One region of the Ensifer sp. NPDC090286 genome, then DNA from elsewhere that is predicted to be linked to it. Evidence: predicted binding sites of a transcription regulator. Region 1 holds the regulator's gene; the other holds the start of a gene.
The links. The regulator PhoB, encoded in region 1, activates phosphate uptake and scavenging genes when phosphate is short. The targets are predictions, from matches to a motif close to TGTCATNNANCTGTCAT.
Positions count from the first base shown of each region.

Region 2: ACIQUG_RS30475 (NAD-glutamate dehydrogenase) is a predicted target of PhoB. The motif match lies at 2,537-2,553, and genes of this name have one in related genera.

Region 1 covers NZ_JBIVYF010000003.1:630,426-633,928, reverse strand. The annotation lists gene pstB (phosphate ABC transporter ATP-binding protein PstB) at 1-56, shown strand, start outside; gene phoU (phosphate signaling complex protein PhoU) at 107-820, shown strand; gene phoB (phosphate regulon transcriptional regulator PhoB) at 1,023-1,706, shown strand; gene ACIQUG_RS18245 (GcrA family cell cycle regulator) at 1,775-2,296, opposite strand; gene ACIQUG_RS18240 (aspartate aminotransferase family protein) at 2,718-3,503, shown strand, end outside.
Region 2 covers NZ_JBIVYF010000007.1:332,008-335,510, reverse strand. The annotation lists gene ACIQUG_RS30475 (NAD-glutamate dehydrogenase) at 1-2,311, opposite strand, end outside; gene pdxY (pyridoxal kinase PdxY) at 2,597-3,478, shown strand.

The sequences.
Region 1 (3,503 bases):
TCACCAATCCGGATGACCAGCGCACCCAGGATTACATCATGGGCCGCTTCGGCTGAGGCCGCATAAGGCTGCAACAGTAACTGCAAAGCGCCCGTAAGGATCGACGATCATGTCCATGCATATCATGTCCGCCTATGACGAAGAACTGAAGTACCTGACGCGCCGCATCTCGGAGATGGGCGGTCTCGCCGAGCAGATGGTCGCCGAATCCGTTCGCGCGCTGGTCAATTCCGACCTCGCTCTCGCGCAGAAGGTGATCTCGGACGACACCGTTCTCGACGACGCCGAGCGCCAGATCGGCGAGAAGGCGATCGTCACCATCGCCAAGCGCCAGCCGGTCGCCGCCGACCTGCGCGAGATCATGGGATCGATCCGCATCGCCTCCGATCTGGAACGCGTCGGCGATCTCGGCAAGAACACCGCCAAGCGCGTGATCGCGGTTGCCGGATCCGGCATTCCGCGCAAGCTCGCCCGCGGCCTGGAGCACCTGGCGGAGCTTGCTCTCGTCCAGCTCAAGGAAGTGCTCGACGTCTACGCCTCGCGCTCGCCCGAGAAGGCCAACAGCATCCGCGAGCGCGACGAGGAGATCGATGCGATCTACACCTCGCTGTTCCGCGAGCTGCTGACCTACATGATGGAAGATCCGCGCAACATCACGCCCTGCACGCATCTTCTGTTCTGCGCCAAGAACATCGAGCGCATCGGCGACCACGCGACCAACATCGCCGAGACGATCTATTACATGGCGACGGGTGCTCAGCCGGAAGGCGAGCGTCCGAAGGATGACACCACGTCGACGCTGGGCTCGGTCAACGACTGAGCGCCGAGCGCGCCGTAAGCATGCATGCCCTTTGAAATTTGATCCGGTCGCGGCTTCGGTCGCGGCCCCGAATTCCTGTATCTGAAGCACGCGGTTTTCGCCCCGCCTTTGAAATCGGCGGACGTGCTCCAGATTTAGAGTGTCTGAGCGCCGGCCGGGCCGATGAGCCCAAGGGTCGCCCGCGGTAAGGAGACGTTACCTGATGTTGCCAAAAATCGCCGTAGTCGAAGACGAAGAGGCGCTGAGCGTTCTGCTGCGTTACAATCTGGAAGCCGAGGGCTTCGACGTCGACACGATCCTCAGGGGCGACGAGGCGGAGATCCGGCTTCAGGAGCGGCTGCCCGACCTGCTCATCCTCGACTGGATGCTGCCCGGTGTTTCCGGCATCGAACTTTGCCGCCGGCTGCGCCAGCGCCCGGAGACGGAGCGCCTGCCGATCATCATGCTGACGGCGCGCGGCGAGGAAAGCGAGCGCGTCCGGGGTCTGGCGACCGGCGCCGATGACTATGTGGTCAAGCCATTCTCCACTCCGGAGCTGATGGCGCGCGTCAAGGCGATGCTGCGCCGGGCAAAGCCCGAGGTGCTGTCGACGCTGCTTCGCTGCGGCGACATCGAACTCGACCGCGAGACCCACCGCGTTCACCGCCGCAGCCGCGAAGTGCGCCTCGGCCCGACCGAGTTCCGTCTTCTGGAGTTCCTGATGTCCTCGCCGGGCCGCGTCTTCTCGCGCTCGCAGCTTCTGGACGGCGTGTGGGGCCATGACATCTATGTCGACGAACGCACCGTCGACGTGCATGTCGGTCGCCTGCGCAAGGCTCTGAATTTCTCGAACATGCCGGACGTTATCCGCACCGTTCGCGGAGCCGGCTATTCGCTCGAAAGCTGACAGATCCGGAAGTCTCCAACAAAAAAAGGGGCCGATCGGCCCCTTTTTTATTGATGCTGTCCGGCTTCTTAGCGGGCCCTGCGGCGCTCGCCCGACGGCTGGTAGGCCAGCCGCGCATGGAAGGTGCAGTAAGGCGAGGATTCCGGGGAATCGTTGCCGCAGAAGTGAAACTCTTCCTTCAGCGGGTCGCCGATCGGCCACTTGCAGGTGCGCTCGGTGAGCTGGGTCAGCTCGAGGCGGCGCGACATCGGCACGACAACGTCGGTCCGGGTGCTGAAATCCTGCTCGGCAACGAGATCGACTTCGATTTCTTCCTTGAGAACGACAGCGCCGGCCGTGCGTGCAACCGGGCGGGCCGAAACGCGCGAAGCGTAGTTCGGCGCACGCGGTGCCGAAGTCGGGCGCTTCGGACGGGCCGCCGTCGTGGTGCTGCCGCCGGCCTTGGCGCGACCTGGCAGGCTCAGGCGGTGAACCTTGCCGATGACAGCGTTACGGCTGACGCCGCCGAGCTGTGCCGCGATCTGGCTCGCGCTCAGGCCCTCGGACCAAAGCTTCTTCAGTTTCTCCACCCGCTCGTCAGTCCAGTTCATTTCTGCACTCTCCGTTCTCAGCGTTGGGGATGGCAGAATCCCTCACCGCACCCCGGCTGAACCCCGGGGTTGCAAACGCGATAACTCTTTTGGTGACTAGGTCCGCCGCATGCGTCTAGTAATTGAATGTTAACGTACTGACCGCTGGACTCTGTGGCAAGAGTCCCGGGAATCAGGCCGAATCGATTTCGTAGTTTTCCCCAACTTGCTCGGCCGGCGTTGCATTTTTGCAAGCCCTCCCGGACGATTTTTCTGCTGCCAGGAATCGATCCTTCATGTTGCGCTGCAAGGCTTGGTTTTGTTGACATTGCAGCGCGAAATGGGAATAGTGCCTGCGCCGCCGAAAGGCGGCATTTTTGATTTTTATCGGACCGCGTGAGGCGCGGGATCGATGTCGATCTGGAGTGAAGGAGAGCCTCGCATGACTGCAACAACGCCGCTTTACGATACCTACATGCGCGCGCCGTTGCGTTTCGAGCGAGGAGAGGGCGCCTGGCTGATCGCTGAAGACGGTACGCGTTATCTCGATTTCGGCGCCGGCGTTGCCGTGAACTCGCTCGGCCACGCGCATCCCCACCTCGTCGAAGCGCTGAAGGCGCAGGCCGACAAGGTTTGGCACCTGTCCAACCTCTATGAGATTGCGGGCCAGGAAAGCCTCGGTCGCCGGCTGACGGCCGTGACCTTTGCCGACAAGGTGTTTTTCACCAATTCGGGTGCGGAAGCGCTGGAATGCGCCATCAAGACGGCACGGCGTTACCACTTCTCCAAGGGTCACCCGGAGAAATTCCACGTCATCACCTTTGAGGGCGCTTTCCACGGCCGCACGATCGCGACGATCGCCGCCGGCGGTCAGCAGAAATACATCGAAGGTTTCGGTCCGAAGGCGCCGGGCTTCTACCAGGTCCCGTTCGGCGACATCGCTGCCGTCAAGAATGCGATCACAGAGGAAACCGCAGCGATCCTGATTGAGCCGATCCAGGGCGAGGGCGGTATCCGCCCGGCGACCAAGGAGTTTATGCAGGAACTGCGCGCGCTCTGCGACGAGTTCGGCCTGCTCCTGATCCTCGACGAGGTTCAGACGGGCGTCGGCCGTACCGGCAAGCTGTTTGCCTATGAATGGGCCGACATCCGCCCGGATATCATGGCGGTCGCCAAGGGTATCGGCGGCGGCTTCCCGTTCGGCGCCTGCCTGGCGACCGAGGAAGCC
Region 2 (3,503 bases), on a different contig from region 1:
CGTCGAGCTGCTTCGGGTCCAGCTTGAAGGCGAGGACCGCGCGCGGCTTGCCGTCGGCGTCATGCTGGAAGTAGTTGGTCCGGAGCGTAGCCTCGATCGCGTTGACGTAGCGGCGCAGAATCCGATCCTCGTCGAGGCTCGGAACGGCCGAGAGCGCGTCTTCGATCGCCGACAGCAGCGCGTTGCACTTCTTGGCGCGCGGCTTTTCCTCGAGCTTCGGATCCATGCGGGTCACGAACAGCTTGAAGATGTCGGCGGCGATCGCCGGATACTTGTTCAGCGTGTCGGCGATATAGCCCTGCGAGTAGGTGATGCCCGCCTGGCGCAGATAGCGGGCATAGGCGCGCAACACCGTTACCTCACGGGCATTGAGGCCCGCAAGCAGGACCAGCCGGTTGAAATTGTCGTCCTCGGTCGTGCCGTTCCAGGCGGCGAGGAACGCTTCTTCGAGCGCCGGTCCGGACTTTTCAAGGTTCAGCGCGTGGCCGTCGCGGTGGATGAGCTCCATGTCGTGGAGTACGACCTTGCGCTTCTCTTCGCCGTGGGCGTTGACGCCGATGTCGTAGGTCTGTTCGCTGATCACCCGGAAGCCGAGGTTTTCAAGCAAGGGCACGCGGCGCGACAGCGACACGGGTTCGCTGGCGTGGAAGATCTTGAGCTCGGCGGTATCGGGCCGCGAAACGGTACGGGGATAGTGATAGAACTCGATCCGGATCGGATCCGGGCCCTTGCACGCCGCGATGTCGGCGAGATCCGCATAGGCTTCGGCCGGCGTGAAGAACGACTGGTAGGCATTGTCGACATCGAGTTCGATGCCGTCCTTGCGGGCAAGCAGGTCGAACCGGTCGATCCAGCGAGTGACGATGCCGCGAACGGCCTCTTCGAGCTTGGCCTGCGGAATGCGTGGAGTCTTGCCGGCGGAGCGGCCGATGATGAAGTGGACGCGGGCGAGACCGCCTTCCGGGAAGGCCGGATAATAGGCGGAGACGCGGCCGTCATAGACCGTCTTCAGATAGTCGCCGATCTTTTCGCGAACATCCGAATCGTACTGCTCGCGCGGCACGAAGACGATGACCGAGACGAAGCGGTCGAAATGGTCGATACGCGGCAGCACGCGGATGCGCGGCCGATCGCCGAGTTCGTTGATCTGTTCGCAGAAGGCGGCCAGCAGGCCGACATCGATCTGGAACAGGTCGTCGCGCGGATAGGATTCCAGCGTGTTGGCCAGCATCTTGCCGGAATGGCTTTGCGGATCGTAGCCGAAGTGATCGACGATCTTTTCGATCTTGTGGCGCAGAAGCGGAATTTCAGCCGCCTGGCGGGTGTAGGCCGAGGAGGTGAACAGGCCGACGATGCGCAACTCGCCAGCGACGTTGCCGTCGGCGTCGAAGCGCTTGACGCCGATATAGTCCATGTAGGCGCGGCGATGCACGACCGACTTGACGTTGGCCTTGGTGACGATCAGGAAATCGGGGCCATCGAGGAAGGCGAGAATTTCAGGTGTGGTCAACACCGCGTCCTTGCCCTGGCGCAGAACGCGCACATCCGGGTTGGAGAGGATGCCGAGGCCCCTGCCCTTGCCGCGTTCGACGGCTGCCTTCTCGCCCTTGCCCGAATAGGTGTATTCGCGCATGCCGAGGAAGGTGAAGTTGTTGTCTCGCAGCCAGCGAAGGAAGGCGAGCGCCTCGTCGCGGTCGCTCTTCTTGCGCGTCGCGTTGTAGGTTTCGAGTTCCGACATGGCCTGATCGAGCAAGGTCGTCATCGCCGGCCAGTCGTGCACGGTCTGGTGGACCTGCTCCAGCACGTCGCGGATGCGGTTGCTGAGCTGTTCCGCCTCGACAGGCGCAAGCTTGGTCAGGTGGATCTGGATATGGCTGACGCGGTGCGACGGATCGCTTTCCTCTTCCGGATCGAAGAGCTTTGCCGGCTTGCCCGGTTCCTTGACCAGGATGGGATGGATCGCGAGGTGAATGTCACGGTGGGTGCTGGTGATTTCCCCCATGACCGAGTCATAGAGGAACGGCATGTTGCGTTCGGTTACGGCGATGACCGATACCTCGGTACCACCCGGCGCGATGCCGGCGACGGCTTCGACCGAAACCTGCGGCTTGCCGCCATCCCAGCGGGCGAGTTCGCGAGCCGCATGGGCTGCGGTCAGCGCCAGCATGTCCGCCGAATAGAGATCGAGGTCATCGTTGCTGGCCCCACCGAAGAGGATCTCCGGCGCCAGCGCCTCGACGCCCAGTTTGATGGCGGCCGCCTTCGCTGCGTCGATGTGTCTGTCCCGCTTCGGATTGTATTTCACGCCCATGAAGTCTCTCCCATTCATGATAGGCCAAACCCTATCAGAACCATGGCTAATGGCGACCGCTTTTTACGCTGATTTCGGCAAAATCGAGCCCAAATTCGGAGAATTTCACGTGAAAACAGCTTAAATCCATTTAAATCGAAGGTAATTTCGCGAAAATTGCTCGAAAATCGAAGAAAAAGCACGAAAACGCCAGAGGCTTCTCCGGAGCCTATCTGCCATCGGCTGTTGACAGGGCGGTGACAGTCGGGTGAACAGAGTTTCGAGATCGTAGGATTGGACTGGTCGATGCCCGAAATGCCTTCCCTGCCCGGCGCCGTCATCGTCATCTCGAGCCATGTCGTGCGCGGCAAGGTGGGCAACAGGGCCGTGGTCTTCGCGCTGGAGACCCTGGGGCATCCGGTCTGGGCGCTGCCGACCGTCATCCTCCCCTGGCATCCGGGCCATGGCCGCTCGACGCGGATCGCCATTTCCGATCAGGATTTCGGGGCGGTGGTCGATGACCTCATTGCAGCCCCCTGGGCCGGAGAGGTGCGCGCCGTGCTTTCGGGCTACCTCGGCTCGGCGGGACAGGCGGAAGCCGTGGCGCGGCTGGTGACGGCGCTGAAGGAGCGCAATCCCAAGCTGATCTATGCCTGCGACCCCGTGGTCGGCGATGCCGGTGGTCTCTATGTGCCGGAAGCCACGGCGGTTGCCATTCGCGACCGCCTGCTGCCGCTTGCAAATCTTGCGACCCCGAACCGCTACGAGCTTGCCTGGCTCGCTGGCGCGACGCTGGAGACGAACACGGCGATCATCGACGCCGCGCTCGGCCTCGGTCCGGCCCGCGTGCTGGTGACGTCCGCCGTGCCGATGATGAGCGGCGGGACCGGCAATCTCTTTCTTTCGGGCAACCACGCGCTGCTTGCCGAACATCGACTGGTCGAAAACCCGCCGAACGGCACGGGCGACCTGTTGGCGGCGGTGTTTCTCGCCCGGATCCTTGAAGGACTTTCAGAGGAACGCGCCTTGCAGATGGCGACGGCGAGCGTATTTGAGATCATCGCGCGGAGCGTCAAGCGCGGCGCAGATGAATTGACCATCGAGCAGGACGCGTCGAGCCTTTCGACGCCGATGGCGATGGTGCAGATGCGCCGGCTGGTTCATCCGAATCAGATGCGGCGGAAGTGAAGAAGCTGTTCACGGACCGCCACCC